4 regions of the Streptomyces albidicamelliae genome follow, and region 3 is predicted to be linked to each of the others. Evidence: riboswitches for the same ligand, from Rfam matches in the RefSeq annotation. Region 3 holds a riboswitch; each other region holds the start of a gene.
What was found. Region 3 has a riboswitch for cyclic di-AMP ahead of N8I86_RS18790 (M23 family metallopeptidase). Riboswitches for the same ligand answer to the same signal wherever they lie in the genome.
Positions count from the first base shown of each region.

Region 1 (5,569 bases), 2.6 Mb from region 3:
CAGGCAGACGCGCTTGGCGCCGCCGGCCAGCCCGGCGGCGGCCGCCTGGGAGGCCTCGTCCGGCTTGAGCCAGGTGTACTTCAGGATCTCGGCCTTGGAGCCCAGCCGCTGGGAGCAGTAGGAGCAGTCCTCCGGGCACAGGCCGGATTTCAGGTTCACCAGATAGTTGAGTTTCACCCGGCGCCCGAACCAGTGCCGGCGCACCTTGCCGGCCGCGGCCACCACATCGAGCAGGTCGTCGTCGGAGGTGGCCAGCACGGCGAGTGCTTCCTCGCGGGTCGGCAGCTCGCGCCGCAGCCCCTTGTCCACCAGCGTGTTCAGCAGGTCCATGAGGTCCGATCCTGGCCTACGGGACCGCCCCTGGCCAAGGAGACTTTGCACAAGCCCGACAGTTCTCCGTGTGGGTATCGCCACACAGTGGGCGGCCGGACGGCCCGCTAGGGTCTGTGCGCTACCTACAAAAGCACCGGAGGGGTTCATGGCGTTCGGGTGGATCGACGAGCAGGCGCAGGCGCGCCGCCGCGCCGGACTCGTACGGACCCTGCGGCCGCGCCCCGCCGACTCGCCGCTGCTGGACCTGGCGAGCAACGACTACCTGGGCCTGGCGCACCACCCCGAGGTGACCGAGGGCGCGGCGCGGGCCGCCCGCACCTGGGGCGGGGGAGCCACCGGTTCACGTCTGGTCACCGGCACCACCGAGCTGCACGCCGAGCTGGAGCGCGAACTGGCCGCCTTCTGCGGATTCGAGGCGGCCCTGGTCTTCTCCTCCGGTTACGCGGCCAACCTGGCCGCGGTCACCGCGCTCGGCCCGCACGGCTCGCTGATCGTCTCCGACGCGGGCAACCACGCCTCGCTCATCGACGGCTGCCGGCTCGCCAGGGGTGCGACGCAGGTCGTCGGGCACGGCGATCCCGAGGCCGTGCGCAAGGCCCTGGCCACGCACGAGGGGACGGCGATCGTCGTCTCCGACACCGTGTTCTCGGTCGACGGGGACCAGGCGCCGCTGGCCGAACTGGCCGCGGCGTGCCGGGAGCACGGCGCGGGCCTGGTGGTGGACGACGCCCACGGTCTCGGTGTGCTGGGCGAGGGCGGACGGGGCGCGCCGTACGCGACCGGTCTGGCCGGTGCCGAGGACGTGGTCGTGACGGCCACCCTGTCCAAGTCGCTGGGCAGCCAGGGCGGGGTGGTGCTCGGCCCGGCCCGGGTGATCGGCCATCTGGTCAACGCGGCCCGGACATTCATCTTCGACACCGGTCTGGCGCCGGCGGCGGCGGGTGCCGCGCTGGCCGCGCTGCGGCTGCTCGTCCGGGAGCCGGAGCGCGCGGCGCGGGCCCGGGAGGTGGCTTCGGAACTGCACGCACGGCTGACCGCCGCGGGCCTGGAAGCGGTACGTCCGGACGCCGCGGTGGTCTCCGTGCGGGCACCGTCCCCGGAGCAGGCGGTGCGCTGGGCGGCCGACTGCCGTACGGCGGGTCTGGCCGTGGGCTGCTTCCGTCCTCCTTCCGTGCCCGACGGCATCTCACGGCTGAGGCTGACCGCCCGGGCCGACCTCTCCGGGGCCGAGATCGAACGCGCTGTACGAGTGATCGGCGAGACGCGACCATGAGTCGGCGTGACACGGCCGGGCGTCGCCGCGAGGGGATGTGATCAGAGGCGGGCGGGGTCTTGGCGGATCACGGGAGCGTGGTCACGAACCCCGCCCAGCTCTCGGGGGAGAAGAGCAGCGCGGGTCCGGCCGGGTCCTTCGAGTCGCGCACGGCGAGCAGTCCGGCCCAGGGGCCGGTGTGCGGCCGGGCCGTCTCCACGCAGTTGTTGGCTCCCGTGCTGTGGCTGCTGCGCAGCCAGCTCACGTCGTGCAGGTCGGTACTGGCAGGGACGTTCCGAGGCAGAGCGGTCATGGTGCCTCCTTACGCGCCGTCACCTATCCCGGCGATGTAGTCCAACGAGTCCTCGGGTGAAAGGGCTTGGTCCTGAAGGGACTTGAAGGCCTGCGAGTAGGCCACCAGGTCTTCTTTCCGTTCGAGGTAGAGGCTACTCGTCAACTGGTCGACAACAACCACATCCAGATCAGAAGTGCTCGGAAATGAGAAGATAACGAAAGGCCCGGTGAGGCCGACATGCGCTCCGGCGCCGAACGGCAGTACCTGGAGCCGTACTTGGGGCAGCCGGGCCGCCTCCTCCAGCCGCTCCCGCTGCCGTGCCATCACCTCGGGACCGCCGACCTCGCGGCGCAGCACCGCCTCGTCGAGCACCGCGCTGAGCTCCAGCGGCGGGTGCGAACGCAGCACGTCCTGCCTGGCCAGACGCACCTCCACCAGCGCGTCCAGGTGCTCCTCGTCCAGGTCGTTCACGGCCGCCCGGGTCACCGCGCTGGCGTACTCGGCGGTCTGCAGCAGCCCCGGCACGACCGTCGTCTCCAGGGTGCGCATGGCGCTCGCCTGCGACTCCAGACTGATGAAATCCCGGTACGTCGGCGGCAGCACCCCGCGATAGGCGTGCCACCACCGGTTGCTTCCACCGGCCTCCTCCGGCCCCGCCAGCATCAGCAGCAACTCGCGCAAGTGCCCGTCCCGCACCCCGTACGCGTCCAGAAGTAACCGCAGATCGGCCGGTTTCACACCGCTCGCGCCGGTCTCGATGCGGCTCACCTTCGACTGGTGCCAGCCGACCAGCTGCGCCGCCTCCCCGCTCGTGAGCCCCGCACCGGTACGCAGCGTGCGCAGTTCGGCGCCCAGTTTGCGGCGGCGCACCGCGGGACCGTTCTGCATGGGCTCCTCCTTACTCCTTATGGACCGCCCGAATACGGCTGCGCGTCGCAGAGTTCACCGCTTCGGGCGACAGATATATGCATATCTTGGTGGATCGCTCCCCGTGACCGGCCCGGTGATGGCAGTCTGGCGACCAGCACCAGTCCGGGACCGTACTCGAACCATCCGCTCCATGTCGGACTGCGGTCCCGTGGGAAAGGGACGACGTCGCCATGGCAGACCATCTGGAAGCATCCGTCACTCTGCCGAGCGATCCCGCCTCGGTCGCCGCGGCCCGCACCTACGTGGTGGGGACGCTCGCGGAGTGGGGCCTTCCGTCGGACACCGACGTGGCCGACACCGTCCGGCTCATCGTCTCCGAACTCGCCACCAACGCCGTACAGCACACCTTCGGACAGTCACCCACCTTCACGGTCGACATCGCGCTGGACCGTGACGAGCACCTGCGCATCGGCGTCACGGACAGCCATCCCCGCTTCCCCAAGAGACTGCCCGCCGCCGTCCAGCAGGACAACGGGCGCGGCATGGTCATCATCCGCTGCCTCACCGCCGAGTGCGGCGGCAAGCTCCGCGTCCGCCCGACCCGTGAGGGGGGCAAGACGGTCTTCATCGAGCTGCCGTGGGCGCTGCCGGTCGAGCCGGTGACGGCCGGAGGGCAGCAGGAGCCGTAGCCCGGCACGGGCGCCAGAACGCCGCGACGCCCCGGCCGAGGCCTCCGAGGAGGCCTCGGCCGGGGCTGGACACCCGTGTCCGGGACGCCGCTGTTCGCGCTGATCCTCCGTGCGCCGGCCCCGAGCCGCCCGCGGACTCCGGGCGGGCGCCCAGGCGGCACTGACGGACCCTTGGGCCATGGGAGGAGCGGACCCGCCGCCGGGGCCGCTCCTGCCGTGACGTCGGGTCAGCTCACCCGGCCGTACCACACGCTCTTCGTCCAGATCTTCTGCAGCCGCACCACGTCACCGGTCCTGGGCGCGTGCCAGATCTTGCCGTGACCGGCGTAGATGCCGACGTGGTAGACGCTGGAACCGGAGTGGAAGAACACCAGATCGCCTGCCTTGCGGCTCCTGGCCGAGATGTGGTGCGACTTGTTGTACTGCTGGGCGGCGGTGCGCGGCAGCTTCTTGCCCGCCTTCTTGAACGAGTAGAGCGTCAGACCCGAGCAGTCGAAGCGCCGCGGCCCGGTGGCCCCGTACTGGTACGGAGCCCCCTTCTTGGAGGCCGCGATCTTCAGTGCCTTCGTCGCGGTGGCCGCGGTGGTCGCGGCCGAGGCGTCGGTGGCGAGGCCGGGCACCGCGATGGAGCCGCCGACGGCGGCGAGTGTCAGAGCCGAGGCCGTGCCGGCCCGGGCCATCAGCGACGGGACACGATTGAGCGCAGACATGCGCAACCCTTCGTCAGCCGCCTGTGAAGGATGACCTGTCGGATTCGGGCTGGCGAAGTTGCCCGGCCGCGTTGCCGCGGCTTCACCCCAAGGGCTGCTCGGAACATCCGGCCGTCCGCATCCAGCGGACGAACATCCGTTCCGGCGACCCGTCTAGCTTGGGTCCTCCACTCCTGCCGATCCACTCCTGTCGACCGGTCATCCGGGCGGCGGCAGGACTCGGCGTCCGCCCGGATCGCCCCGCCGCCGTGGCGGGGTCTTGTCGTCAGACAGGGATCTTCACTCACAGGTGTCCGAAAATCCCAATGGAATCGGGGATTTGTGGCGTTACTCACCACTCACCCGTTCGGGTGGACATTGCTCTGTTCGAGACGTCGTCAAGTCCCGTTCGTAGCCCCCGACCTGGGGCGGAGCACGTGCCGGGGCACCACGGACCGGTCCCGCGCGCAAGCCGGGAGCGTCAGAAAATCATCTGGATATACCTCGGTCGGCGGACAGTCGTTCGGGCCGTTTCAACTCCGGCCCGAACGGCGCGTCGACGCCCGGGCCCGCGCGGGCCCCACGCGCGTCCGGATCAGCCGACGCCGTCGGGCGGGAGCGCGACGCGAGCGGTGCGGCGCTCGCCGTCCAGCACCCGCAGGGCCCGTGCCAGCGTGTCCCCGTGCAGCTCCGTCTCGCCCCGCGCGTGCATCAGCGCGAGCGCGTCACGCAGCTCCGCCGCCTTGCGCACCAGGGCCTGCGCGGCCCGCAGGCCGGGGTAGGTGGCACCGTCGCGCGCGGGGTTGATCCGTCCCAGCAGGTCGGCCGCCTCCAGGTAACGGTCGATCAACTCGCCCTCCGCCCGGGTCAGCGCGGGCAGCGGCGGCAGTTCCGGAGGCAGCATCGGGCGCTCACCTCGCGTCCGGTGCGCCGGGCACCTCGCGGCGGCTGGGCACGACACCGTCCACCAGGCCGTAGGCCAGGGCCCCGGAGGCGTCCAGGATCAGATCCCGCTCCAGGTCCCGGTGGACCTGCTCCGCCGTGCGCCCCGTGTGCGCCGTGAGGATCGTCTCCGTCAGTGCACGGGTCCGGGCCAACTCCCCGGCCTGGATCGCGAGGTCGCTGGGCTGCCCCCGCACCGGCTCCGGCAGGGTGGGCTGTTCGAGCACCATGCGGGCGCTCGGCAGCGTGAACCGCTTGCCGGGGGTGCCGGCCGCGAGCAGCACCGCGGCGACGGAAACGGCCTGCCCCAGGCAGTACGTCGCGATGTCGCAGCCGACGTACCGCATCGTGTCGTAGATCGCCGTCATCGCCCCGAAGGAACCGCCCGGGGAGTTGATGTACAGCGTGATGTCCCGGTCGGGGGCGGCGTGTTCGAGGTACATGAACTGCGCCGTCACGTCGTTCGCCGCGGCGTCGTCGACCGGTGTGCCGAGGAAGA
Region 1 covers NZ_CP106795.1:1,482,966-1,488,534, reverse strand. The annotation lists gene bioB (biotin synthase BioB) at 1-330, opposite strand, end outside; gene N8I86_RS06960 (8-amino-7-oxononanoate synthase) at 479-1,606, shown strand; gene N8I86_RS06955 (DUF397 domain-containing protein) at 1,674-1,898, opposite strand; gene N8I86_RS06950 (helix-turn-helix domain-containing protein) at 1,908-2,768, opposite strand; gene N8I86_RS06945 (ATP-binding protein) at 2,981-3,439, shown strand; gene N8I86_RS06940 (C40 family peptidase) at 3,667-4,149, opposite strand; cyclic di-AMP (ydaO/yuaA leader) riboswitch at 4,153-4,306, opposite strand; gene N8I86_RS06935 (hypothetical protein) at 4,724-5,032, opposite strand; gene N8I86_RS06930 (ATP-dependent Clp protease proteolytic subunit) at 5,040-5,569, opposite strand, start outside.
Region 1: it holds a riboswitch for cyclic di-AMP, as region 3 does, so the genes downstream of both, N8I86_RS06940 (C40 family peptidase) here and N8I86_RS18790 (M23 family metallopeptidase) in region 3, are expected to answer to the same signal.

Region 2 (5,569 bases), 310 kb from region 3:
GCGATGTCCTCGGCCAGTCCGAGCCGGGCGGCCCGCTCGCGCAGCCGGAGCACGGGCAGCGTCGCGATGCCTTCGCGCAGGTCGGTGCCCGGGGTCTTGCCGGACTCGTGGGAGTCGGAGGCGATGTCCAGGACGTCGTCCGCGAGCTGGAAGGCGACCCCGAGCCGCTCGCCGTACTGGGTGAGCACGTCGACGATCGTCTCGTCGGCGCCGGACATCATCGCGCCGAACCGGCAGGAGACCGCGACCAGCGAGCCCGTCTTGCCGCCGAGTACGTCCAGGTAGTGATCGACCGGGTCGCGGCCGTCCGTGGGACCGGCCGTCTCCAGGATCTGGCCCGTGACCAGCCGCTCGAACGCGAGGGCCTGCACCCGGACCGCCTCGGGGCCGAGGTCGGCGAGGATCTGGGAGGCCCGGGCGAACAGGAAGTCGCCGGTCAGGACCGCGACGGAGTTGCCCCAGCGGGTATTGGCGCTGTCCACGCCACGGCGCACGGCCGCCTCGTCCATCACGTCGTCGTGGTACAGCGTGGCGAGGTGGGTCAGCTCCACGACGACGGCCGAGGGCACGATCCCCGGTGCGTAGGGGTCGCCGAACTGGGACGCGAGCATCACGAGCAGCGGACGGAACCGCTTCCCACCGGCTCGTACGAGGTGCTGCGCGGCCTCCGTGATGAACGGGACCTCGCTCTTGGTGGCCTCGAGCAAGCCTTCCTCGACAGCCGTCAATCCGGCCTGGACATCGGCTTCCAGAGCCTGGTCCCGCACGCTCAGCCCGAACGGCCCGACGACGGTCACGAGGGGTCTCCTGTCTGCTGGTGTCTGCTGGCGCTTACGCGGTTTGTCGATAGGTCGCTGCCATCACTCAAGTCAGCGTATCCGGTCCTCTTTCGATCACCGATAGCGCCCACCGGTCCAGCCTGGGCGGTATCGGATCATGACCGGTATGGTTTTGATCGGTTGGTAAGAACGGATATTTATCGACTTAACAGGAATCCGTGCACTTTGTCGCGAACCGCGACGTGAGCGGAGTAATACCGACGCCACCCCGCGAGCACCTTCGAGTGCCACGCGACCACCCCTGGAGTACGCCGGGGGCGCGCCGGGAGCGGCAACCCACTCGGACGCAACGGACACAACGGGCACATCGGGCGGGCAACGACCCCCGTCGTCCATCCGGGCACCCCCTTCCCCTCGTCGCCGCACTTCGCCTCTTCACGTGCCGCGGCCACCACCACAACGACCGGCGCCACGTCACGGGTTCCGCCAAATGCCGCCTCAGCCGTAAATCACCTGAATCCCTCATGTCTGATTTGCATTATTTTGCTATTTCGTGAGTTGGCTCACTCGGGCGGAGGAACCACCCTCACCCACCGACACCCCCTTCTCCCCTTGCCCTACTGGCGAGTTGAGAGTTGGCAACCGCAAAGGATCAAGCGTCTCAAAAGCCACAGACCAAGGTCAAATAGGGTGTTGTGTGAATCCGGTACTTGTTCCCGACATGTGCTCTCGCATACGTTCCGGGCCGTCGGGCGGACGCCTAATCCTGCCGCCGCCCGCGTAACCCATCGACGAACTCATTTCGTACGGCAGGAGCGGGGGACCCAGGTAAGTCATCGCCGTACCGGTCGGCACACGTCGCACCGGAACGGCTGGGGTGAAGCCGTGCCTCCCCAGGGCACGGCCGGGCACCTCCCCGCCCGAACCCGACAGCTCACCTCGCAGGCGACGGAGAGGAACTTCCCCATGCCTGCTGCCGCTCAGCCCCGCCGCACCCGGAACAACCGCCTCGTCCGCACCCTGGCCGTCCTCGGGACCGGCGCCGCCGTCCTCGCCCTGCCGCTCGTCGGCGCCACGAGCGCCGCCGCGGCCCCCACCACCGCCACGACGGTCTCCACCACCCCCGCCGGGTACCCGAACAACCTCGACGGCTGGATCCGCGAATCCCTCGCGATCATGGCCGAGAAGAAGATCCCGGGCACCTACAACGGCATCTACCGCAACGTCATGCGGGAGTCCTCCGGCAACCCCAACGCCATCAACCTCTGGGACTCGAACGCCGTCAAGGGCACCCCGTCCAAGGGCCTCCTCCAGGTCATCGACCCGACCTTCGCGACCTACCACGTCGTCGGCACCTCCTTCGACCCCTACGACCCGGTCGCGAACATCACCGCCGCCTGCAACTACGCGGCCGCGCGGTACGGCTCGATCGACAACGTCTTCGGCGCGTACTGACGGACGGGTCCGGCCCGTACCGGCGGACGCACCGGGCACGTTCCGGCGGACGTGCCCGGCGCGCACCGGCGGCGGACCGGAACCCGTCCGGCATCCGCACCCGACGCCCGGCGGACCGGAGCGCACCGGCACCTGACGGACCGGCGCGCACCGGCCTCCGGCCGAACGGAGCGGTGCCGAAGGGCCGGTCACCCGGCCGGGAAGAGTCCTTCGAGGACGACGGCCACGCCGTCGTCCTCGTTCGACTCGGTGACCTCGTCGGCCACCGCCTTGAGTTCGGGGTGCGCGTTGGCCATGGCCACGCCCCGCGCGGCCCAGTCGAACATCGGGATGTCATTGGGCATGTCCCCGAAGGCCAGCGCGCGTTCCGGGCCCACGCCGAGCCGCTCGGCGGCCAGCGCGAGCCCGGACGCCTTGGTCACCCCGCGCGGCTGGAGCTCCACGGTGCCCGGCCCGGACATGGTGACGGTCGCCAGCGAGCCGACCGCCGCGCGCGCGACCGCCGCCAACTCGTCGTCGCACAGGGTGGCGTGGCGCAGCAGGACCTTGCTGATGGGCTCGCACCACAGGTCGTCGCGCCGGCCCACCCGGAGGGCGGGCAGCGTGGGATGCGGCATCAGATAGCCGGGCTCGATGAGGGTGAGCCCGTCCACCCCGTCCTGGTCGACGGCCGCGAACACCGGGCCCACCTCCGCCTCGATCTTGCCGAGCGCGGTCTCGGCCAGCTCCCGGTCCAGCCGGACCGACCACAGCAGGCGGTCCGCCGCGGCGTCGTAGACCTGAGCACCCTGTCCGCACACCGCGAGCCCGGTGCAGCCGAGGTTCGCCAGCAGCGGTCGTACCCGCGGAGCCGGCCGGCCCGTCACCACCAGATGCCGGGCGCCCGCTCGCGCCACCCGCGCGAGCGCGGCGAGCGACCGGTCGGAGACGGTGTCGTCGCCGCGCAACAACGTCCCGTCCAGGTCGGTGGCGATCAGTGCATATGCCGGGGTGGGTGCCATGATCAGAGAATACGGACACCGCGCCCCGCCGACTCACCTCTCTCGCCACGTACTTACGTGCTGCTCGGCCCCAAGTGGCGTACCCCGCACCATCGATGGCCGAGGCACACCTCAGCCGTGCCGCGCGCCGGGTGCTCCGCCAGGCGCGGGCAGGCGATCTCCGTGCCGCGCGCGAAGCGCATCACCGGACCGCCGTACGAGGACGCCGCCGGAAGCCCCGGTGAGGTCCGGGCCGGGCACCGAGAAGACACAGCCGGGGCCGAGCCTGGGCGTGCGGCGCCTCAGCGCGACCGGAGCTGCGGGAGGCACAGTCCCAAGAGCTGCGAGAGGCACTGCCCAAGACACGCATCTCAGCCGTAACGTGTGGCGCGACCACATGGAACGCATCGCCATGCATGGCTCGGATGAGAGTGAGGCAGTACCCCCATGCCCCCCTTCGACGTCCCCGAGGGCGACCCCTTCGGCCCGCACAACCTTCCCTACGGCGTGTTCTCGCCCTCCGGCAGCACGGAGCGCAGGGTCGGCGTCCGGCTCGGGGACCACGTGCTCGACGCGGGCGCCGCGGCCGCCGCGCTCGGCTCGCCGCACCACTCGCTGCTGGCGCAGCCCACCCTCGACGCGCTGCTCGCCGCCGGGCGCGCGACCTGGTCCGACGTGCGGCGCGCCCTGACGGAGTGGGTGACGTCGTCCGCGCACCGGCCGACGATCGAGCCGCTGTTCCACCCCCTGTCGACGGTCACCCTCCACCTGCCCTTCCAGGTGGCCGACTACGTCGACTTCTACGCCTCGGAGAACCACGCCCGGAACGTCGGCCACATCTTCCGTCCGGACGCCGAGGACTCCATCACCCCCAACTGGAAGCACCTGCCGATCGGCTACCACGGCCGCTCCGGCACGGTCGTCGTCTCGGGCACCGACGTCATCCGGCCGTCCGGCCAGCGCAAGGGCCCCGGTGACCCCGCCCCCGTCTTCGGCCCGTCGATCCGGCTGGACATCGAGGCGGAGGTCGGCTTCGTCGTGGGCGCGCCCTCCGAACTGGGCCGGCCGGTCGCGCTCGGCGACTTCCGCGAGCACGTCTTCGGGCTGTGCCTGCTGAACGACTGGTCCGCGCGCGACATCCAGGCCTGGGAGTACGTCCCCCTCGGCCCGTTCCTCGGCAAGTCCTTCGCCACCTCGGTGTCGGCCTGGATCACGCCGCTGGAAGCGCTGGACCACGCGCGCGTGGCGCCCCCGGAGCGCACGTACCCGCTGCTGCCGTACCTGGACGACTCGGCGCCGGACATCGAGCCCGGCGGCTACGACCTGCGGATCTCCGTCGCCATCAACGGCCACGTGGTGTCGGAGCCGCCCTTCTCGACCATGTACTGGACCGCCGCGCAGCAGCTCGCCCACATGACGGTGAACGGCGCCTCGCTGCGCACCGGCGACCTGTACGGCTCCGGCACGGTCAGCGGTCCCGAGGAGGCCCAGCGGGGTTCGCTGCTGGAGCTGACGTGGAACGGCCGCGACCCGCTGGAGCTCCCCGACGGCAAGAGGGCCTTCCTGGAGGACGGCGACGTGGTGACGATGTCGGCGTGGGCCCCGGGTCCCGACGGTCGGCGCGTCGCCCTGGGCGAGGTCAGCGGGCGCGTCGTGTCGGGCTGAGCCACCACCTGAGCCCGTGCCCGGCATGCCGGGGAACGCGGGACTTCGCGGCCCGGGCGCGGACGCCCGGGCCCGCTGCGGAAGAGGTGCGGCAGGCTGTCCGAGGGCCTGACTCCTGCCGCCCTTCTTCGTCATACTGACGGGGACACGCACCACAGGCGGCGCGCCGCCGCGCGCCGCGCTCTCCGTACCACCGAGACCCGCACCCCTCTCCGACCAGGAACCGGAGCCCCGGCATGACCGTCTGCCTGCTCCTGCTGAGCGTCGTCGCTCTGACGGCCGCCGTGCCCATCCCGCGCGCGCTGACGCGGGCAGCCTGGACCGAGCGGGATCCCGTGGTCGCGCTGTGGGTGTGGCAGTGTCTCGTCGCCACCGTCCTGCTGTGCTGCCTGACCGCTCTGGTGCTGGGAGCGGCAGCCGTCTTCCACACCGTGCGCGACCACGTGTTCGCCCCCGCCCCTCCCGCCGTCACCGCCGCGTACGACCTCTCCGCCGCACCGGTGTGGGCGGCCGTGCTCACTCTGCTGCTGGCGTGCGGGGCCGCCTGGACGACGGCGATGCTGGCCCGGGAACTCGTCGAGGCCCGCCGCAGCCGCGGCCAGGCCCGGGCGCACCTGCGCGAACGCGCCCCCGACCTGCCCGCCGGACTGCCCGCGGCACGCGGGCCGATGCTGGTGCTGGAGGACGAGT
Region 2 covers NZ_CP106795.1:3,767,389-3,772,957, forward strand. The annotation lists gene N8I86_RS17350 (polyprenyl synthetase family protein) at 1-797, opposite strand, end outside; cyclic di-AMP (ydaO/yuaA leader) riboswitch at 1,559-1,742, shown strand; gene N8I86_RS17355 (transglycosylase SLT domain-containing protein) at 1,746-2,234, shown strand; gene N8I86_RS17360 (HAD family hydrolase) at 2,423-3,235, opposite strand; gene fahA (fumarylacetoacetase) at 3,662-4,879, shown strand; gene N8I86_RS17375 (M56 family metallopeptidase) at 5,116-5,569, shown strand, end outside.
Region 2: it holds a riboswitch for cyclic di-AMP, as region 3 does, so the genes downstream of both, N8I86_RS17355 (transglycosylase SLT domain-containing protein) here and N8I86_RS18790 (M23 family metallopeptidase) in region 3, are expected to answer to the same signal.

Region 3 (5,569 bases):
AAGGGACATGTCGTGAACGATCTGCTCTTCCGGCGCGTACCGCACCGGGATCGATAGTCGCCGTCGACGACAGCGCGGGGCGGGGCCGACGGCCCAGGCGGCCGGGGCGGCCCCCGGTCCGGTAATCCGCTCCAGCCTGTCGTTCCGTGACCGTTAGGGTCGATGCCGTGGCCACCAGTCCTCCGTACCCCACTCCTCCCGCGGGCCCCGTCTCCGGGGGGCTCCGCCACCCGCACTGGTGGCAGCGCGGATGGGTGCGGTACGGGGCGCTGATCACGCTGCTGGCGCTGTCCGGGCTGGTGATCCTCGCGCTCGTGCGGCGGCAGACCGGCACGGAGGGGTTCCTGGTGGGCCTCGGGCTGGCCGTGCTCCCGGTGCCCTGGCTGACGGCCGCCTTCCGGTGGCTGGACCGGGTGGAACCGGGTCCCTGGCGGAACCTGGTCTTCGCCTTCGCCTGGGGGGCGTGCGCGGCGGCGCTCATAGCCATCGTCGCCAACAGCTTCGCGACCAAGTGGATAGCGACCTCCACCGCGGATCCGGCTGGCGCCGACACGCTCGGGGCCACGGTGATAGCGCCGATCGTGGAGGAGTCCGCGAAGGCCGCCGCCGTGCTGCTGGTCTTCCTCTTCCGCAGACGGGACTTCACCGGGCTGGTGGACGGCGTGGTGATAGCCGGGATCACCGCCACCGGGTTCGCGTTCACCGAGAACATCCTCTACCTGGGTACGGCCTTCGGGGCGGACCAGCTGACCGGCGGCCGCGGTATCGCGTCCGTCACCGCCGCCACCTTCTTCGTGCGCATCGTGATGTCCCCGTTCGCGCACCCCCTGTTCACCGTGTTCACCGGCATCGGCTTCGGCATCGCCGCGCTGTCCGGGGAGCGCCAGCACCTGAGGCGGGTGCTGCTGCCGGTCTGCGGGCTGCTGCTCGCGATGAGCATGCACGCGTTCTGGAACGGGTCCTCCACCTTCGGCCCGCTCGGGTTCTTCGCCGTCTACGGCGGGTTCATGGTGCCCGCGTTCGCCCTGCTGACCTGGCTCGTGATCTGGACGCGGCAGCGGGAGCTGCGGACCGTGCGGGAGGAGCTGCCGGCGTACGTGCTGGCCGGGTGGCTGGGACCGGCCGAGCCGTACGCGCTGGGGTCGATGCGGGCGCGGCGGATGGCCCGCGACTACGCCCGGCACCACTTCGGGGGGCGGCCCGCGGCACGGACGGTGGCCCGCTACGAGGCGTACGCGACCTCGCTCGCGTTCCTGCGGCACCGCGGCCGGCAGGGACGGGCCCGGGCCGACTTCGTCGTGCGCGAGCGGGAGTTGCTGACGGAGCTGTGGCGGCGCCGGGAGCTGGCACGCCCCGCCCTGGAGTACGCGGCGCGGACGCTGGCGCCGGCCCGCCCGCCGTACGGCGCCCCGGCACCCCACTGGTACGCCGGGTACCCGGCGGGCCCCTACTCGGCGTACAACCCGTACCGCACCTGAGCGCGGGCCCGGCCGGCCCGGGCGCCCGCCGGCCGGGAGGCCGGTCCGGCGGGGCCGGCGGTGGGCGCGGTGTCAGGCCGACGCGTCCGTCAGTTTCTTCAGGTCGTCGTCCGTCAGGGTCAGGCCGGCCACGCCCAGGAGGTCCGGGAGCTGTTCGACCGTGCGGGCCGAGGCGATGGGGGCCGTGATCGTCGGCTGGGCGGCGAGCCAGGCCAGGGCGACCGTGGCGACCGGGGCCCCGTGGGCGGCGGCGATCTCGTCCAGGGCGGCCAGGACCCGCCCGCCGCGCTCGGACCGGGCGTACTTCGCGCCCGTGCCGGCGCGGGGACTGTCGACGGTCGTACCGGGGCGGTACTTGCCGGTGAGGAAGCCCGCCGCGAGGGAGTAGTAGGGCACCGCGGCCAGGCCCTCGCGGGCGGCCAGGTCCTGCAGCGGGCCCTCGTAGGTGTCGCGGGAGACCAGGTTGTAGTGCGGCTGGAGGGCGACGTAGCGGGCCAGGCCCTCGCGGTCGGAGAAGTCCAGGGAGGCCCGCAGCCGCTCGGGGCTGATGTTGGAGGCGGCGATGTGCCGGACCTTGCCCGCCCTCACCAGCTCGTCCAGCGCGCCGATGATCTCCTCGACCGGCACCTCGGGCTTGTCGAAGTGCGTGTAGTAGAGGTCGATGCGGTCGGTGCCGAGACGGCGCAGGGAGGCGTCGGCGGCGGCCTTGATGGTGGCCGCGGACAGGCCCTGGTACTCGGGGTGCTGGCTGACCTTGGTGGCGATGACGACGTCGTCGCGGTTGCCGCGGGCCTTGACCCACTTACCGATGATCGTCTCGGACTCGCCGCCGGAGTTGCCCTCCACCCAGGCGCTGTAGCTGTCGGCGGTGTCGACGAAGTTGCCGCCCGCGGCGGCGTAGGCGTCGAGCACGGCGAAGGAGGTCTGCTCGTCGGCGGTCCAGCCGAAGACGTTGCCGCCGAGGGAGAGGGGGAAGACCTCGAGGTCGGAGGAACCGAGTGTGCGCAGAGAAGTCATGGTCCAAGTCAACGCCGACGGCGAATGATCTCTTCCGCCGTCGGCGCCGGGTTCCCGCGAAAGGGTGTCAGGGGGTGAGGCCCTTGCCCCGCAGCCAGGCCATGGGGTCGATGCCCGTGGCGTCGCCGCCCGGGTGGACCTCCAGGTGGAGGTGCGGGCCGGTGACGTTGCCGGTCGCGCCGACCCGGCCGATGAGCTCGCCGGTGGAGACCTTCTGGCCGACGGAGACGCTGATCGAGGACTGGTGGCAGAACCACAGCTCGGTGCCGTCGTCCAGGGTCAGGACCGTGCGGTAGCCGTAGGAGCCGGCCCAGCCCGCCTGCGTGATCGTGCCGCTGTGGATGGCCTTGATGAGGGTGCCCGTGGGGGCCGCGAAGTCGAGGCCGGTGTGGTACCCGGAGGACCACATCGAGCCGGCCTGGCCGAACGTCGAGGTGATCGTGTACGAGGACGTCGGCAGGGTGTACTGCTTGGCCAGTTCGGCCAGCCGCTTCTCCTCGGCCGCCTTCTTGGCCTCGGCCTGCGCCTTGGCGGCCGCGGCCTCGGCCTTCTCCTTCGCGGCGGCGGCCTTGGCGGCGGCTTCCTTCTCCGCCTTCGCGGCCGCGTCGGCGGTCAGCTTCTCGGCGGTGGCGAGCCTGGCGGCGGTGGCCTTGCTCTCGGCCTGGCCCTTCTGCTGCTCGGCCTGGGCCATGATCCGGCTGCGCAGGGCCTCGCCCGCGTCGGTGTCCTGCTCGCTGCCGGCGGAGGTCACCCCGACGTCGCTGAGCCCGGTGGCCTCGGAGGTCTTGGCGGAACCGTCGTCGAAGAGGGAGCCGACGTTCGGCAGGTCCGGCAGGGAGATGGAGACCGGCGGCTTGCCGGTGTTGGCGCTGGCCATCCCGCCCGCGCCGACCGCAGCGATCACGCCGACGCCGAGGACGGTGGAGCTGCGGGCGAACCCGCCGCGCTGCTTGGCCACGCGGTGCCGCCCGCGGACCGGGGTGAGGGACTCCTCGGTGGGGTTCCACTCCTCCCAGGGGCCCTCCTCGGCACGGTAGGAGGCGTAACCGAAGGTCTCGCTCTCGGCTTGAGCCGGTATGAACGGGACTTCTGGGGCAGGCCGGTTGGACGCCACGCGGGCGCGCTCCTTTCCTTCCTCCGCCTACCGGGTTAGCTGACGGGTTCGGAGCAGGAAGGTCTCCTACGCGCGTATACCCGGCGTGGACTCAAGGGAGTTCACCCAGGCAGCCGCGTGATTCACCCCAGGGTGGTGGTTCCCCGGTTCCCTTACGGGATTCGGCGCGTGCGCACGGAGCCGTCGCGGGTGACGGCTGGGACGACCGCGCTGCGTTATCGAACGTTAATAGACCCGCGGGGCACTTTCCAAGCCGTTCGGCTTGATCATTAACCTTTTCCGCCGTGGACTTAAGCGCTGCCATCCTTGCAAACCGGGCGAGTTGGCCGCGATTCAGGAGTCACAGAAGTTTTGATGGTGACTCAGATGCCCTGCGCTCGGCGCTCGTCCGATCACTGTCGGTGAACGGTGCCCGGACCGGGCCCGGGAAACACTCAGGGCCGGAATCCATGAACTGGATCCCGGCCCTGAGCCTTCAGTAGCGGGGACAGGATTTGAACCTGCGACCTCTGGGTTATGAGCCCAGCGAGCTACCGAGCTGCTCCACCCCGCGTCGTTGTGTCTTCAGCATACGTCATGCACGGGACCATGAGCCAATCGGTTTCCCGGGGCCCCTTTCCGGCGTGCCGCGGGGCGGGGCCGGTCAGGCCGTCAGGTGGGCGTTCGGGGCCTTGGCGAGCGCCTCGAACTCCGGGAGCACGACGACCTCGGCCCCGCCGTCGCGCAGGACGCCCGTGCCGTCGGCCCCGGCCACGAAGGTGTCCGGCTCCCGCCAGGCGGTGACCACCCGGCGCGCCCCGGACCGCAGGATCAGCTCGGCACAGGGGGCGGGGCGGGAGGCGCGGCGGGCGCAGGGTTCCAGGCTGCTGTAGACGGTGGCGCCGGGCAGTGCCGGGTCGGCCGGGTCGATCCTGGCCAGGGCCGCCTCCTCCGCGTGGACCACGGGGTCGCCGCCCTCCCGGGAGTGACCGCGGGCGAGCTCGGTGCCGTCGGCGGCGACCACGACCGCGCCGACGCTGAACGCCGTCTCCGAGGGCGGGCACTGGGCGGCGAGCTCACAGGCGGTGCGCAGCCAGCGGCGGTCGGCGGCGGTGGGGACCGGGCCGGCGCCGGGGGCGGTGGGCTCGTACCGCATGAGGACGACGTCCTCGATCCGGCGGGTCTCGACCAGACGGAGCCGTCCGCCCTGGTACTCCCCGGGGCCGAACAGCCGCGGGGCCGCCGGGTCGCCGACCAGGAGCGGGGCGAGGACCAGCTGGAGTTCGTCGGCGAGGCCCTGCGTCAGGAGCTGGGTGTGCACCCGGCCGCCGCCCTCGACCATGAGGCGTTCGACCCCGCGCACGTCGTGCAGGTGCTCCAGCAGGGCCCGCCAGTCGAGGTCGGCGCCGAGCGCGACGACGTCCGCGGTGTCCCCGAGGAGGCGGGAGGCCACTTCGGCGCCCTTGTCGGTCGTGCAGACCAGCTTCTCGCCGCCGGTGTGCCAGAAGTGGGCCCCGGGGTCGAGGTCGCCGGTGGCGGTGACCGTCACCTTCAGGGGGTAGGCGGGCCGGCCGGACGCCACCCGGGCGGCGCGGCGCTCGGCGGAGTTGACCAGCAGCCGCGGGTTGTCGGCGCGAATGGTGCCGGCGCCGATCAGGATGGCGTCGACGGAGGCCCGCACCGCGTCGACCCGGTCGAAGTCGGCCGGGCTGGAGAGCAGCAGCCGATCGGGGCCGGTGTCGTCCAGGTAGCCGTCGAGGGAGACGGCGGCGGACAGCAGTACGTACGGCAGGGGCATCGGCGTACTCCCTCACGGTGACCCGGCGCACCTCACCGGATCTTGGTTCAACTTTGAAACAAACTTACACTGACAGCATGACGACCCGCTGGCTCACCCCCGAGGAGCAGCGCGCCTGGCGCGCCTACATGGCCGCCTCCCGCCTCCTGGAGGACGCGATCGACCGTCAGCTCCAGCAGGAGG
Region 3 covers NZ_CP106795.1:4,081,312-4,086,880, forward strand. The annotation lists gene trmB (tRNA (guanosine(46)-N7)-methyltransferase TrmB) at 1-57, shown strand, start outside; gene N8I86_RS18780 (PrsW family intramembrane metalloprotease) at 168-1,478, shown strand; gene N8I86_RS18785 (aldo/keto reductase) at 1,551-2,495, opposite strand; gene N8I86_RS18790 (M23 family metallopeptidase) at 2,563-3,609, opposite strand; cyclic di-AMP (ydaO/yuaA leader) riboswitch at 3,619-3,786, opposite strand; tRNA gene N8I86_RS18795 (tRNA-Met) at 4,089-4,162, opposite strand; gene N8I86_RS18800 (dihydrofolate reductase family protein) at 4,253-5,386, opposite strand; gene N8I86_RS18805 (MarR family winged helix-turn-helix transcriptional regulator) at 5,464-5,569, shown strand, end outside.

Region 4 (5,569 bases), 2.9 Mb from region 3:
ATGCCCTGCACCTCACCGCGGCCGACGAGCTGCTGCACCTCCACTGGGGGCCGCGGATCGCGCTCGCCGACGCCGAGGCGCTGGCCGCGAACCCCCTGCCCGGCTACTGGCCCTTCGAGTCCCCGCTCGACGGCCGCGAGGAGTACCCGGTCGAAGGCGGCCCCCGCTTCGTCCGCCCCGCCCTCTCCGTGCGCACCGGGGAACGCCGCGGCACCGAATGGCGCTTCGTGTCGTACCGGACCGCCGCCGAGGGGGAGGAGCTGCGGCTGCTCTTCGACGACGACGGCCTGGCGATCACCCTGCACCACCGGATGCGCGGTGACGTGGTCGAGCGCTGGGTGACCGTGGCCAACGGCGGCCGGGCGCGCGTGGAGCTGCTGCGCGCCGACGCCGCCACCTGGACCCTGCCCGACCGCGAGGGCTGGCGGCTGTCCCAGCTGCACGGCCGCTGGGCCGCCGAGTCCCGGCTCACCACCGCTCCGCTCACCCACGGCGAGAAGATCATCGGCAGCCGCCGCGGGCACACCGGCCACCAGCACCTGCCCTGGGTGGCGCTCGACACCGACGCCACCGAGGAGCACGGCGAGGTCTACGGCTGCGCGCTCGGCTGGTCCGGCTCCTGGCGGATAGCCGTGGCCCAACTCCCCGACGGGCGCGTCCAGATCACCGGCGGCGCCGGATACGACGACTCGGGCCTGCTGCTCCTGGAGCCCGGCGGCTCGTACACCACCCCGGTCTTCGCCGGTCTGTGGAGCGACGGCGGGTTCGGCGCCGCGAGCCGCACCTGGCACGCCTACCAGCGCGCGTACGTCGTCCCGGACGCGGAGCGGGACCGGCCCGTGCTCTTCAACTCCTGGGAGGCGACCCACTTCGACATCTCCGAGGAGCAGCAGACCGCCCTCGCCCGCCGCGCCGCCGAGATCGGCTGCGAGCTCTTCGTGGTGGACGACGGCTGGTTCGGTGCCCGCACCGGCGACCGCGCCGGGCTGGGTGACTGGACCCCCAACCCCGACCGCTTCCCGCACGGTCTCAAGCCGCTCGCCGACCAGGTGCACGGCCTCGGCATGCGGTTCGGCATCTGGGTCGAGCCCGAGATGGTCAACCAGGACAGCGACCTCTACCGGGCCCACCCCGACTGGGTGCAGTACCAGCAGGGCCGCAGGCGGACCGAGCTGCGCAACCAGCTCGTCCTCAACCTGGCCCGCGAGGACGTCCGGGAGCACCTCTGGCAGCAGCTGGACGCGCTGCTCACCAGTACCCCGATCGACTACGTGAAGTGGGACTTCAACCGCTGCTTCACCGACGCCGGCTGGCCCGGCGAGCCGTATCCGCAGCGCCTGTGGATCGATCACGTCCACGCGCTGTACGCCCTGCTGGACCGGCTGCGCGCGGCGCACCCGGGGGTCGCCTTCGAGTCCTGTTCGGGCGGCGGGGGCCGGATCGACCTCGGGGTGATGAGCCGTACCGACCAGGTGTGGACCTCCGACAACACCGACCCGCTGGACCGGCTCGCCATCCAGCACGGCTTCAGTCAGATCCACCCCGCGCGTGTGATGGCCGCCTGGGTCACCGACAGCCCGAACACCCAGCTCAACGGCAGGGTCAGCTCGCTGCGGTTCCGATTCGTCAGCGCCATGGCGGGCGTGCTGGGCGTCGGCGGAGACCTCACGGCGTGGAGCGCGGAGGAGCTGGCCGAGGCCAGGGGCTGGGTGGAGCTCTACAAGGAGATCCGCCCGGTCGTGCAGCGGGGCGAGCTGTACCGGCTGCGGCCCCCGGCGGGCGGGCTGAGCGCCGTCCAGTACGTCCTCGGGGACGAGACGGTGGTCCTCGCCTGGCTTCAGGCGCAGAGCTACGGCGAGCCGGTTCCGGCGGTGCGGCTGCGCGGACTCGACCCGGCAGGATCGTACGAATGCCGCGAATCAGGCGAAGTGCACCGAGGTGCCGTACTCCTGCACCATGGCCTGCGTACGGGGCTGAAGGGTGACCTGGATGCGACGGTTGTCCGACTCCGTCGCATCTGAACGTTCCAACCCGATTGGCACTTCAAGTCCAACTCGCCAGCAAATAAACGGACGTGGTGGGACTCCCTGTGAGGGGCGTCATATCGTGACCGTATGTCGCGCGGCATGTCCACGTAATTCCCGTGCCCTACAGGGAAATCGAAGGGACCCGGAGGGCGGGAATGCACGGAGGGTCACCGGGTATTCCCGCCTTCGATCTTGCGAATAGGGAACGGCGGGAACCGATCGCTTGTTTCCGCCCTCCCCGCTCGCTTACGTTCGCCACCAATCCGGACGGAACGCCGAATCCTGCCGCCGCCCGGAGTTCCCGCACAAATGACCCGTGTTCGGCAGGAGCGGGGGACCCACCAGGCACGACCGCCTGTCCCGGTTCTCGCGACAGGCCAGGGGTGAAGCCGCGCACCGCACGGCCGGGCGACTCCAGCCCGAACCCGGCAGCTGACCTCGCAGGCGTCGGAGAGGAATGCGCCATGCCCGCGAAGGGTAAGCACCGACGTCCCAAGACCCCGCGTTTTTCCCGCTCCATCGCCGTCGCCGGAACGGGTGGCGCCGCCCTGGCCCTCCCGCTCCTCGGGGCCACCGGAGCGCACGCCGCCCCCACGGCGCAGGCCGTCTCCGGAAAGGCCGTGCAGTCCCTTCCGGCCGCGGCGAAGAAGTCCACCGCCGAGGCGGACGCGACGGCACGCGTGTACACCGTCAAGGCCGGCGACTGCCTCGCGACGATCGCCGACCGGCAGCACGTCGGCGGTGGCTGGCACCGCCTCTACGACGACAACCGCCGGGCCGTCGGCGACAATCCCGCGCTGATCCACCCGGGCCTGAAGCTCACGCTCGGCGAGCAGGCCACCCGGACCCGTACCGAGCCCGCCGCCCCGCAGCGCACCTCGGCCACCCCGAAGACCCCGGCCCCCGCGAAGCCCTCGGCCCCCGCGAAGACCCCGGCCCCCGCCAAGGCCTCCCTCGCCCCGCGGCAGGCCTCGGCGGCCAAGCCGGCGGAGTCCGCCGCCACGACGACCCCCGCCGGCTTCACCCTCCCCGTGGCCGGCGCCACCATCGGCACCGCCTACCACACGGCCGGCAGCATGTGGTCCAGCGGCTACCACACTGGCGTCGACTTCGTCGTACCGACCGGCACGCCCCTCAAGGCCGTCGGCGCGGGCACGGTCGTCTCCGCCGGCTGGGGCGGCGCCTACGGCAACCAGGTCGTCATCAAGCTCGCCGACGGCCACTACGCCCAGTACGGCCACCTCTCCCAGCTCTCCGTCTCGGCCGGCCAGGCCGTGACGGCGGGACAGCAGATCGGCCTGTCCGGCGCCACCGGCAACGTGACCGGCCCGCACCTGCACTTCGAGATCCGCACGACGCCGGACTACGGCTCCGACATCGACCCGGTCGCCTACCTCCGCGAGCACGGCGTCCCCGTCGGCTGACCCGGCCCGCACCCGAACCACCTGCCTGACACGCCACCGAAGGCCGGACCCCCGATCCCCGGGTCCGGCCTTCGGTATTCCCGGTTGGCAAACTCTTTAAAGGTGTCCCATCTCACCGTTCGTCAACCCCTGCCTACGGTCGCGTAGGTCACATCCGAAGGTGAATCATGGTCCGACGTGGCAGACGATTCGAAGAGTGACAACAGATCAGTGATCGGGTCGTACGTGGCGGTGGGGGACAGCTTCACCGAGGGCGTGGGCGATCCCGGTCCCGACGGGGCGTTCGTGGGCTGGGCGGACCGGTTCGCGGTACTGCTCGCCGACCGGCGTCCCGAGGGCGACTTCCAGTACACGAACCTCGCCGTGCGGGGGAAACTGCTGGACCAGATCGTGGCGGACCAGCTTCCCCAGGCCGTCGAACTCGCCCCGGACCTCGTGTCCTTCTGCGCCGGCGGCAACGACATCATCCGCCCCGGCACCGACCCGGACGAGGTGGCCGAGCGGTTCGAGCGCGCCCTCGCCCCGCTGGCCGAGGCTGCGGGCACGGTGATGGTGACGACCGGGTTCGACACCCGTGGCGTCCCGCTGCTCAAGCACCTGCGCGGCAAGATCGCCACGTACAACGGGCACGTGCGCGCCATCGCCGACCGGTACGGCTGCCCCGTGCTCGACCTGTGGTCCCTCAAGTCCGTGCAGGACCGCAGGGCCTGGGACAGCGACCGGCTCCACCTCTCGCCCGAGGGGCACACGCGCGTGGCCCTGCGCGCCGGTCAGGCCCTCGGTCTCGACGTGCCGGCCGACCCGGAGCAGCCGTGGCCCCCACTGCCGCCCCGGGGCACCCTGGAGGTCCGCCGGGACGACGTCCACTGGGCCCGCGAGTACCTCGTGCCGTGGATCGGCCGCCGGCTGCGGGGCGAGTCCTCCGGCGACCATGTGACGGCGAAGGGCCCCCTGTCGCCGGACGACATCAAGCTCCGGATCGCCTCCGTGGCCTGACCCGGAGGCACCGATGCCGGTGACCGGTGCCGGTGAGTGGTTCCTCGTGCCCCGACCCGTGCGGCCCACGGCGAGGGGCACGACCACGTCCGGCCGGTACGGCGCGATGCGTCAGCGCCCGGCCAACGCCTGGCGGTCCAGGCCCAGTTCACGGGCCAGGGCCTCGTCGACCCACTCCTGCGCCCGGGACCGCGGCACCGAGCCCGGGTACGAGGTGAGCTGGACGGCCAGCCCGTCCATCAGCGCGGTCAGCCGCAGCGCCGTACCGACCGGATCGGCGCACACGAACTCGTCCGCCGCCACGCCCTCGGCGATGACCTCGACGAGCGCGGCCTTCCACTCCTTGTCGAGGTCCCGGGTGACCTCCCGCAGCGCCGGCTCGCGCAGCGCCACGGCCCAGCCCTCGATCCACAGCCGCCAGCCCTTGGCCTGACCGGTCGGCGCGTACCAGCGCACCGCGGCCCGCAGCCGGCGCAGCGCCGACGTGCGCCGCCCCAGCAGTTTGCGCAGGTGCGCGAGGTCGTCCTGCGCCGCGTGGGTGAACGCGGCGGCGACCAGCTTCTCCTTGGTCGAGAAGTGGTACAGCACCAGCGCGTTGCTCACCCCGAGCGCCGCGGCCACGTCGGCGATCCGCACCGCCGCCACGCCCCGCGCCTCGATCTGCTCGATGGCGGCCCGCAGCAGTTCCACCCGCCGCTCGGCCACGCTCAACCGCACTCTCGCCACGCGGTCACCCTACCGGGCGGGCTGCTCGGAGCCCGCCCGGTAGGGTGACCGCGCTCCAGGTGGGCCCGCTCGCCGGTGCCGTTCCGGCCATCGGGCCGCCGTACGCGCACGCAGGGGGCAGGGGCTAGTCCGCCGGGCCGCTCGTGAGGACCACGAGCCGCTGCGTCGCCCGGGTCATGGCGACATAGCGGTCCACCGCCCCCTCGATCCCCGCGCCGAACGCCTCCGGGTCGACGAGGACCACCAGGTCGAACTCCAGCCCCTTCGACAGCTCCGGGGTCAGCGAGCGGACGCGGGGCGTCGCCCGGAACGAGGGAGCGCCGATGACGCAGGCGATCCCGTCGTCATGTGCGGCGAGCCAGCCGTCGAGGACCGACTCCAGCTCCGAGGCGGCCC
Region 4 covers NZ_CP106795.1:6,957,272-6,962,840, forward strand. The annotation lists gene N8I86_RS31470 (alpha-galactosidase) at 1-2,021, shown strand, start outside; cyclic di-AMP (ydaO/yuaA leader) riboswitch at 2,332-2,487, shown strand; gene N8I86_RS31475 (M23 family metallopeptidase) at 2,492-3,451, shown strand; gene N8I86_RS31480 (SGNH/GDSL hydrolase family protein) at 3,662-4,447, shown strand; gene N8I86_RS31485 (TetR/AcrR family transcriptional regulator) at 4,559-5,173, opposite strand; gene helR (RNA polymerase recycling motor ATPase HelR) at 5,298-5,569, opposite strand, start outside.
Region 4: it holds a riboswitch for cyclic di-AMP, as region 3 does, so the genes downstream of both, N8I86_RS31475 (M23 family metallopeptidase) here and N8I86_RS18790 (M23 family metallopeptidase) in region 3, are expected to answer to the same signal.